Regions from separate parts of the Corynebacterium comes genome, predicted to be linked through region 2. Evidence: riboswitches for the same ligand, from Rfam matches in the RefSeq annotation. Region 2 holds a riboswitch; each other region holds the start of a gene.
The links. A riboswitch is a leader RNA that binds a small molecule or an ion and turns the genes downstream of it on or off. The one in region 2 is predicted to bind thiamine pyrophosphate.
Positions count from the first base shown of each region.

Region 1: it holds a riboswitch for thiamine pyrophosphate, as region 2 does, so the genes downstream of both, CETAM_RS10645 (3-oxoacyl-ACP reductase) here and CETAM_RS06495 (bifunctional hydroxymethylpyrimidine kinase/phosphomethylpyrimidine kinase) in region 2, are expected to answer to the same signal.
Region 3: it holds a riboswitch for thiamine pyrophosphate, as region 2 does, so the genes downstream of both, CETAM_RS04810 (ECF transporter S component) here and CETAM_RS06495 (bifunctional hydroxymethylpyrimidine kinase/phosphomethylpyrimidine kinase) in region 2, are expected to answer to the same signal.

Region 1 is NZ_CP046453.1:2,221,194-2,224,458, reverse strand. It holds gene CETAM_RS10655 (MsnO8 family LLM class oxidoreductase) at 1-542, shown strand, start outside; gene CETAM_RS10650 (SDR family oxidoreductase) at 532-1,416, opposite strand; TPP riboswitch at 1,500-1,596, shown strand; gene CETAM_RS10645 (3-oxoacyl-ACP reductase) at 1,653-2,429, shown strand; gene CETAM_RS10640 (LLM class flavin-dependent oxidoreductase) at 2,435-3,265, shown strand, end outside.
Region 2 is NZ_CP046453.1:1,343,312-1,346,576, forward strand. It holds gene CETAM_RS06490 (TIGR01777 family oxidoreductase) at 1-447, shown strand, start outside; partial or broken gene CETAM_RS06495 (bifunctional hydroxymethylpyrimidine kinase/phosphomethylpyrimidine kinase) at 469-1,995, opposite strand; TPP riboswitch at 1,984-2,083, opposite strand; gene pflA (pyruvate formate-lyase-activating protein) at 2,092-2,955, opposite strand; partial or broken gene grcA2 (autonomous glycyl radical cofactor GrcA2) at 2,955-3,265, opposite strand, start outside.
Region 3 is NZ_CP046453.1:975,079-978,343, reverse strand. It holds gene CETAM_RS04815 (ABC transporter ATP-binding protein) at 1-794, opposite strand, end outside; gene CETAM_RS04810 (ECF transporter S component) at 794-1,384, opposite strand; TPP riboswitch at 1,375-1,492, opposite strand; gene CETAM_RS04805 (DUF2218 domain-containing protein) at 1,501-1,860, opposite strand; gene CETAM_RS04800 (2-dehydropantoate 2-reductase) at 1,870-2,757, opposite strand; gene CETAM_RS04795 (DUF808 domain-containing protein) at 2,838-3,265, shown strand, end outside.

The sequences.
Region 1 (3,265 bases), 880 kb from region 2:
TGCGTGGCGACGCCGCCGTCACCGCCCGCCCGGCCAACGAGGGCGCCACTCCCGTGTTCCTTCTCGCGGGTTTCCGCTCGGTGCTCCTGGCCGCCGAACTCGGGCTCGGGGTGATCCTCGGCGGCCCCAACCAGGTCGACGCCGCCAGGCTCTACCGGGAGAACTTCCGTCCCGGGCTCATCGGCGCCCCGCACGTCATCCTCTCCGGCAATGTCGCCGTCGCGGACACGGGGGAGGCTGCCCGCGACCTGCTCATCCCCGAGGCGTGGGCGCAGGCGAAGGCGCGTTCCACCGGCTCCTTCGACAGCCTGCGGCCGCTTTCGGAGCTCGACGAGTCGACGCTCAGCGCCCGGGAACGCCGCCGGATCGGGGAGTTGCTGGACACCGGCATCCACGGCACGCCCGCGCAGGTCGCCGCCCGCCTCCGGCCGCTTCTCCGCGCCACCGGCGCGCAGGAGATCCTCATCACCGGTGGCATGAGCGACCTCGCGGGCCGTGCGCGTTCCGAGGAGCTGCTCGCGGAGCTGGCCGCTAGGGCGTAGGCGTGCCGCCGGTGACTCCGAGGGTCTCGCCCATGACGTAGGAGGCTTCATCGGAGGCGAGGAACACGAACGCGCCAGCCAGCTCGGCGGGCTGTCCCGCGCGGCCGAGCGGTGAGTGCTGGCCGAAACCCTCGATCTTGTCCTGCGGCTGGCCGTGGCTGGGCTGCAGGGGAGTCCACACCGGGCCCGGGGCGACGGCGTTGACCCGGATGCCCTCCGGTGCGAGCTGCACCGCCAGCCCCTTGGCGAGATTGTTCATCGCCGCCTTGGTCATGGCGTAGTCGAGCAGGTGGGGGGAGGGTTGGTACGCCTGGATCGAGGAGGTGAAGATGATGGCGGAGCCGGGCTTGAGGTGTGGCAGGGCCGCCTTGGTCACCCGGTAGGAGCTGTAGATGTTGGACTTCATGGTGGCGTCGAAATCATCGTCCGGGATGTTCCTGATCCCGTCGTGCCAGATCTGGCGGGAGGCGTTGTTGACCAGGATGTCCAGGCCGCCGAAGGTCTCGACGGTCTTCTCCACGATCTCCTCGCAGTGCTTCAGCTCCTGCAGGTCCCCGGGAAGTGCCAGGGCCTGCTGGCCGGCGTCCTCGATGGCCCTGATGATCTTCTCCGCGTCGGGCTCCTCCTCGGGGAGGTAGGCGATGGCGACGTCCGCGCCCTCCCGGGCGTAGGCGATGGCCACGGCGGCGCCGATGCCGGAGTCGCCGCCGGTGATCAACGCCTTCCTGCCCTGGAGGCGACCGCTGCCCCGGTAGGTCTCCAGACCCAGGTCGGCCTGGGGGTCGAGCTTGGCGTCCAGGCCCGGGTGGGGCTGGGTCTGTTTCGGCGGGTCGATCTTCGGATGGAGGGTGCGGGGGTCGTTGAGGGCGGCCATGGTCACTCCTATAAGGTCTCGACGATGTGTGACCCAGGTTACCGGATGGGGTGGCGTGCGTCGCCCCCCTGCTAGCGTTGGTGCCGCGTGACACGGGGTGCCGCCTGCTGGCAGCTGAGAACATACCCGTCGAACCTGATCCAGTTAATGCTGGCGAAGGGATTGTCCACTGTCCTTGAAGGACTCCTTGAAGGACCCGGAAATACTTTCGCCCTTTCCTTGAGAAAGGCGTCTACATGACCACCACTGCACCAGCGATATCCGAGCAGATCGTGCTCGTCACCGGCGGGGCCCGCGGCCTCGGCCGGGCAATATCTGAGGCGTTCCTGCGCGAGGGCGCGAAGGTCGTCGTCAACTACTTCTCCAGCGGGGAGGCGGCCGCGGCACTCGTCGGGGAGTATCCCGGCCGGGCGGTCGCCATCCGGGCGGACGTCCGTGACCGTGCGCAGGTCGATGCGCTGTACGTGCAGGCCAGGGAGTTTTTCGACGCCCCCGTCACCACCGTGGTCAACAACGCCCTGGTGGACTTCTCCTTCGACGGCGATGCCCGCCCCAAGGCCGAGGAGATCACCTACGGGCGTTTCCAGGATCAGTTCGCCGGCGCGATCCAGGGTGCCCTCAACGTCATCCAGGCCGCGCTGCCCGGTTTCGATGAGTTCGGTTCGGGACGTGTGATCACGATCGGCACCAACCTCTTCCAGTACCCGGTGGTCCCGTACCACGACTACACCGCGGCGAAGGCCGCGCTGCTCTCCCTGACGCGCACCTTCGCCGCGGATCTGGGGCCGCGGGGTGTCACGGTGAACATGCTCTCGGGCGGGTTGCTGCGCACCACCGATGCCAGTGCGGCCACCCCGGACGAGGTCTTCGACCTCATCGCGGCCTCCACTCCGCTGCAGTCGGTGACCACGCCCGCCGAGTTCGCCGACGCGATCCTGTTCTTCGCCTCCCCGTGGGCACGTTCCGTCACCGGCCAGAACCTGGTCGTCGACGGTGGACTGGTGAAGGACTAGAAGCCGTGCACATCAATCTCTTCGCCTTCGCAGCAGGTCACCACACCTCCGCGTGGCGGGCCCCTGACTCATCCTCGGGCAGGCTCGGCGACATCACCTACTGGGAGCACCTCGCCCGGGTGGCTGAGCGGGGCCGCCTCGACGCCGTCTTCCTTGCCGACGGCCAGTCCGCCGACCTCGACGGCGTCGGGTCCGGCCCGCTGTGGTTCCTGGAACCGGTGACCACCCTGACGGCGCTGGCCCGCGCGACCGAACGCATCGGCCTGGTGACGACCATCTCCGCCTCCTTCTGGTCGCCCTTCCACGCCGCGCGCATGCTGGCCAGCCTCGACCACATCTCGGGAGGCCGCGCCGGGATCAACGTGGTGACCTCGATGAATGACTCCGAGGCGCGTAACCACGGTATGCCCGCGCTGCCGCCGCACGCCGAGCGTTATGCCCGCGCGGAGGAGTTCATCTCCGTGATCAACCGCCTGTGGGACTCGTTCCCCTCTGCGGCGGTGCTCGACGATGCTTCCACGCGGTGGGGTGATTCCGCCCGCTTGTCGACGCTCGATCACTCCGGGGACTTCTTCGCGGTCGCCGGTCCGCTCAACATCCCGGCGCCACCCCAGGGGCGTCCGGTGCTCTTCCAGGCCGGGGCCTCGGATCCAGGCCGAAACCTGGCGGCGAGACATGCCGAAGGCGTCTACGCCGTCGCCTGGGATCTGGAGATGGCCCGCGAGTACCGTCTCGACGTGCGTCGTCGCGCCGAGGCGGTAGGCCGGGACCCTGATGAACTCGTGGTCATGCCCGGTCTGGTCACCTACGTCGCCCGCACCGAGGAGGAGGCCCGG
Region 2 (3,265 bases):
GCCGGCCCCCGGGCGAAGGTGGCGCTGCTGCGCACGGCGTCCCTGCTGCACCCGGAGGCGGTGCTCAAGCCACTGATTCCCCTCACCCGATTCGGTCTCAGCGGCCCCCTGGGCACCAGCCGCCAGATCTGGCCGTGGATCTCCCTGGAGGATGAGGTCAGGGCGATCCGCCACATCATCGACCACCGCATCACCGGGCCGGTCAACCTCAGCGGACCGACCCCGGCCAGCGCCCGCGACATCGGCCGGCACCTCGCGCAGCGCCTGCGCCGCCCCTACCTGCTCCCCGCACCGAAGTGGGCGCTGCGCCTGGTCCTCGGCCGTGACGCCGCTGAGTCCCTGCTGCTGGCCGACGCGACGGTGGAGCCGAAGGTGCTCACGGACTCCGGTTTCCAGTTCACAGCCCCGACCGCGGGCTCAGCCATCGATGACGCGCTCGGGCACTGACGCCGCGCCGACCCGTGCCTGCTACCAGGCGCGGTCGGCCTGGGCGAAGAACTCCCGCTCGTAGACGCAGGCGTTGAGGTAGGTCGCCATCGCCTGCTCACGCTCGGCGGGGGAGGCTGACGCAAGGGCACGCTCGGTGCGGGCGATGGCGCCACGCGCTCCCGTGATGAACTCCTCGCCGGCATAGGTCTTGAGCCACGCGTGGTACGGGTGCTCCGGGTGGTTGTCCTTCATCAGCTCGAAACCGATCTCCGCGTAGAGCCAGTAGCAGGGCAGCACCGCGGCGGCCCCCACGGCGTAGGGCTCCACGGCACAGGAGGCGACGAGGAAATTGGTGTAGGCCAGCGTGACGGGGGAGGGGGCGGTGACCGTGACGCCGTTGGCGCCCAGCCAGTCGCGGTGAAGCTGCGCTTCCCCGGCGAGCACCCCCATCGCGCCCTCTGACCAGCCGATCTGCCCCTCCTGGTCGGTGGCGTTCGCCGAGAGCAGTGCCAGCGCGCGGGAGTACCGGTTGAGGTACTGGGCGTCCTGGTCGAGGTAGAAGGCGAAGTCGCGGGGGCGCAGCGTGCCGCTGCGGAGCTCACGGATGAACGTCAGGTCCATGATCTCGCCCCAGACCTCACCGGTGGCCTCCCACATCGCCTGCGTGTGGGGTCCGGCCGGGACAAGGTGCGGGGAGGGTGCGGGGAGGGTCGGCAGGGGGCCGGTCAGGTGCGGCCACGGGGTGGTGTCTGCGGCAGCTTCGAGACGGCGCGTCCGATGGAAGTGGTCGACCGGACCGTGACCGCTGCCCACGTCGAGGGCGTCGGCGTTGCTGATCGAATCATGAAGCCAGCGGGTCGACCACTCCAGCGCCTCATTGACCGGCTCACCAGAGGCGATGCGGGTGGCCAGGGCGGCGGACAGCGAACAGCCGGTGCCGTGGGTGTTCTTTGTGTCCACCCGCCGAGTGGGCACGTGGTGGACGGTACCGTCCGGGTGGACGACGGCATTGTCGGCCGCGGAACCGGTCAGATGCCCACCCTTGACGATGACCACCGTGTCCGTGTCCCCGGCCAGCCCGGCAGCCTGGGCGATGGCCTCGTCCAGATCGGCGGCCATCGTGGTGTCGCAGAGCACGGCCAGCTCGCGCAGATTGGGGGTGATCACGTCGACGTGGCGGATGAGGTCGCGGACACCGGCTTCCGCGTCCTCGTCGAGCAGGCGGTCACCGGAGCTGGCCACCATGACCGGATCCAGGATGACGTGGGGGACCGGGTGAGCGGCCAGCGTCTCGGCGACGACGGCGACGGTCTCCACGTCCCCGAGCATGCCGATCTTCACCGCATCCACGGTGACGTCATCGAAGACGCAGGCGAGCTGCTCGCGGAGAAACTCGTGGGGCGGGGTGTGCACGGAGCGGACCCCGTGGGTGTTCTGTGCCACCAGTGCGGTGACGGCGGCCATGCCGAAACCCCCGGCGGCGGCGATGGACTTCAGGTCCGCCTGGATGCCGGCACCTCCGGTCGGGTCGGTGCCGGCAATGGACAGAACGCGTGGCTGAGTCACGACAATCCCTTCGCTAGTTCTAGCTAGAGCAGGTTCCATGGGTATGTTCTCAGCACAGCCCTGCAGCCGTGCACCCCAATGTCGTGGACGACCCTATCAGTAAGTGACGATCCCCCGATCGAGGAAAACCTGGCGGGTCGCCGCCAGCGACTCCGGCGTCGGGGGCTCCGCGTCCTCCAGGTGGTAGGGGATACCCAGCTCACGCCACTTGTCCGCACCCATGTTGTGGAAGGGGAGCACCTCGACCCGCTCGACGTTGGGCCAGCGGGCGACGATGTCGGCCACCTGAGCCACGTTCTCCGGATCATCGGTCAATCCCGGGACCAGCACGAAGCGCACCCACACCGCCTTGCCCAGGGCGGCCAGCCGGTCGCCGAAGTCGATCGTCGGCTGCAGGGACCGGCCGGTGACCGTGCGGTAGGTGGCCTCGTTGCCGGACTTGACGTCGAGAAGCACGAGGTCGATGTTCGCCAGGTCCTCCTCCGTCAGGCGGGCGCCGAGAAAGCCGGAGGTGTCGATCGCCGTGTGGATCCCCGCCTGGTGAACCGAGGCGAGCACCCGTCGGGTGAAGGCGAGCTGGAAGAGCGGCTCGCCGCCGGAGATCGTCAGGCCGCCACCCGTGGCCCGGAAGACGCGCTGGTAGCGCCTGACGCGCTTGACCACGTCCTCCACGCGCTCGAGGGTGCCGGAGCGCATCTCCATCGTGTCGGGGTTGTGGCAGTACCGGCAGCGCAGCGGGCAACCCGTGAGGAAGAGGGTCATCCGGGTGCCGGGTCCGTCGACCGCGGTGACCATCTCCCAGGAGTGCACGAGGGCGACGTCGCCGGTGACGCGGGCGTCGAGAAGCTCCGGCCGGGTGAGGTCCCCGGCGGTGCCGCCGAGGCCCGCGGCCACCCCACGGACCTTCTCACCCACCGACGGGGTGAGGCTAACCTCGCCGGTGACACCGTCCCGGGCCACTACGCTCCCTGGTGGAAGGTACGGGAGATGACGTCCCGCTGCTGCTCCCTGGTCAACTTGACGAAGTTCACCGCGTAGCCGGACACCCGGACAGTCAGGTTGGGGTAGTTCCCGGGATTGGCCATCGCGTCCTCGAGCGTGGACTTGTCCAGGACGTTGATGTTGGCGTGGTACAGGCCCGATTCCATGTTGTGGGCGGAGCGGGAGGCCTTCATGTCGGCCATGCGCTCGTCAAAGGTCTTGGTGGACATTGGGGGCTCCTAGTTGTCGTCCATGATGAAACCGGCGTCGAGGATGCCGACGAGGTTGG
Region 3 (3,265 bases), 370 kb from region 2:
CCCGTGATCACGCTCGAGGCACCCGCCGGCAGGTCCAGAGTGCGAGGCGGGCCCCAGATGGTCTGCAGGTCCCGGGCCCGGACCATGGTCGGAGTCCCGGGGCTCACTCCCCGCGCGGCGGGCAGCACCGGCGGACGGGGCAGGTCCGCGACGGTGATCTCCTGCAGCCCGTCCGCCCCCAGGTGGAGGAAGCGGTCCATCATGGGCGCCCAGAGCCGCGGGCGGTGTTCGACCACGAGCAGGGTTGCACCGGTTTCCGCGGCGACCGTGGTCACCGCGTCAACGACCTCGCGTTGCCCCGCCGGGTCGAGGTTGGCGGTCGGCTCGTCGAGCAGGATGAGCTCGGCCCCCATGGCGATGACGCCCGCCAGGGCAAGTCGCTGCTTCTGCCCGCCGGACAGATGCCGCGTGGGGTGATCGAGCGGGAGATCCAGTCCGACCAGGGCCAGGGCGCGGCGCACCCGCGGCCAGATCTCCTCCCGGGGGACCCTCAGGTTCTCGCAGCCGAAGGCGACGTCGTCGCCCACACGCGAGGCGATGACCTGGGAGTCCGGGTCCTGCAGGACCATGCCCACGGTGCCGCCGACCTCAAGCGTGCCTGTCCGCTCGCCGTCCTCCTCATCCCCCAGCAACCCGGCCAGAGCCGCCAGGAGGGTGGACTTCCCTGCGCCGGAGTCACCGGTGAGCAGGACCTTCTCGCCACGCTCCAGGCGCAGGGAGATGTTCTCGATCGCGGGGTCGATTCTGGAGGCGTGCCGCCAGCCGAGGCCGCGGGCCTCGACGAGTGCTGTCATCACACGCGCTTTCGGCCTACCGCGAAGCGGTCCAGTGCACCTGTCGCGGCCAGGGCCTTGACCAGCCAGTGGCCGAGGAATCCTGCGAGAATGGCGCCGGAGATGATCAGGCAGGTCAGGTAGATCGAGTTGAAGGCCAGCGACTTGGCCAGGTTCGCGCTGGTGAAAAGCTCGAGAACGAAAGCTGACACAGCGGCTCCGGCGCCCGCCAGCATGGCCACGGGGAGAGTGAAGCGTCGGTAGGCGAAGGCCGCGAAAACCAGCTCAGCCCCCAGCCCCTGGGCGATCCCTGAGTACAGCGTCTCAATGCCCCACTGGTTGCCCAGCAGCGCGGAGACGATCGCCGCGAGCAGTTCCACGAACAGTGCGGCACCCGGCTTACGGATCACCAGTCCACCGATGACGCCGCCGATCAGCCAGATGCCGACGGCCAGACCACCGAAGCCCGGGGTCAGGGCGTCCATGGCGGTGAACCAGGCGTAGCCGATGGAGTTCCACACCCAGAAGATCAGGCCGCAGGCCACTCCCAGGACAGAGGCGATGATGATGTCGATGACGCGCCATGACGAGCGCGCCCGTGAAGTATTCACAATAATCTCCCTAGCGCCGGTACTAACCGGATCAGGTTCGACGGTTCGCCCAATCTGTGTTGGAGGCGTCTCAGCCCGGAATCGCACCGGGTACCCGTGACTGGATGTTTGCGGACTTATTCTAACCCTTCGGGTTTCTCGTCCAGATCAGCCACCCAGCGGGTACCTTCCTGTCCCCCGCTCCGCTTCCACAGAACCTGCAGTCCGGTCCCCGCGGCGATCTCCACCAGCCCGCCGCCGATCATGGCCTCGAACTGATCGAGTTCCTCGGCCGGACACTCCAGCTGCATCAGCAGGACGCCGTCCCCGGCTATCAGGTCCACTTCGCCCTCCCGCTCCCGGGTGAACGCCAGGTGAGCGCGCCCCTGCTCGCTGTCCCAGTCCGTGTGTGCGGTCTGCGCGAACCGGTTGACCAGCAAGCGTGCGTAACGCCCCGGGCGGTCGCACCTGACCCGGGCTGTGGATGAAGCAGTCATGCCCTCACGCTACCCCAGCACGCCAAATACCAGGTCATGCAGTCGAACGTCGACGTCATGCCGGGCGGCGAGCCGGCAGATGGCCCCCACCTGGGCGTCCAGCTCGTGCCGCGTGTCCGGCCTGCCCGCCGCCAGGTCACGGTGCATGGAGCTGGTCGCGCCGGCCGGCATGCGGTCGGCGAAATCCAGGGTGCGCTCCACCGCATCCGCGGACAGGGGCACCCCGGTGGCCAGGGCGGTGGCGTGCACCTCACGCATGAGCGCCCGGAGCGTCGGGCGGAGGCGGGTGCGCAGCTCACCGAGCGTGCTTCCGGACAGGGCCCCGAGTGCCCCGGTCGTGGTCACGTACATCGCCTTCTCCCAGACGTCGACGAAGATGTCTTCGCGGACGGTCGCCTCAATACCCGCCCCCCTCAACGCCGCGGCGAACTCATCGACCGTGTGGTTCGGGCTGCCGTCCCACGTTCCGAAGTCATAGGAGATGGGTCCGCCGTGAAACTCGACTTCGCCCGGGCCGGTGTGGTGGAAATAACCGCGTACCACGCCGGGCAGGGTGCGATCAGTGCCCACTACGTCGGCTACCCGCGAGGGAACCTCGACGGAGTTCTGGGTGACGGCGACCAGGGCGGCGTCCGGAAGCCCCTCGAGCAGTGCCGCGACGTCCGTCCCGGTGGTCGCCTTCACCGCCAGCAGCACCACGTCCGGCTCATCGGCCTCACTGAGCTTTCCGACGGCGCGCACCGCCACCGGAGCCTCCCCGTTGAGGCGCAGCCCTTCCGAACGCAGGACCCGGAGGGTGCCGCCACGTGCGACGAACACGACGTCATGGCCCGCACGGACCAGATTCCCGCCGAACCAGCCTCCGACCGCCCCGACCCCGATGACCGCAATCTTCATGGGACCAGACTACGCGCACACCCGGTGCAGCCGGACTACACTGCATCTAGTTCACACCCGCAGACAGAAAGGTGGGAATCATGGCCGGTGGCCTGATCGCCCTGCTCGACGACGTGGCCCTCATCGCCAGAGCGGCCGCCGCCAGTGTCGACGACGTCGCCGCCGCCGCCGGCAAGACCTCCGTCAAGGCCGCCGGCGTGGTGGTCGATGACGCAGCGGTGACCCCCCGTTTCGTCACCGGCATTTCCCCCGCGCGGGAGCTGCCGATGATCTGGCGGATCACCAAGGGCTCGTTGATCAACAAGCTCGTCATCATCCTGCCTATCGCGCTGTTCCTGTCGTGGATCGCCCCCTGGGCCCTCACGCCGATACTCATGATCGGTGGCACCTACCTGTGCTACGAGGGCGCGGAGAAGGTGCTCGCCAAGGTGCTGGGCCACGGCGGCCACGACAAGCCCGCCAAGGATGAGTCTCCCCTGGCGGAGGATCAGCTGGTCAAGGGCGCGAT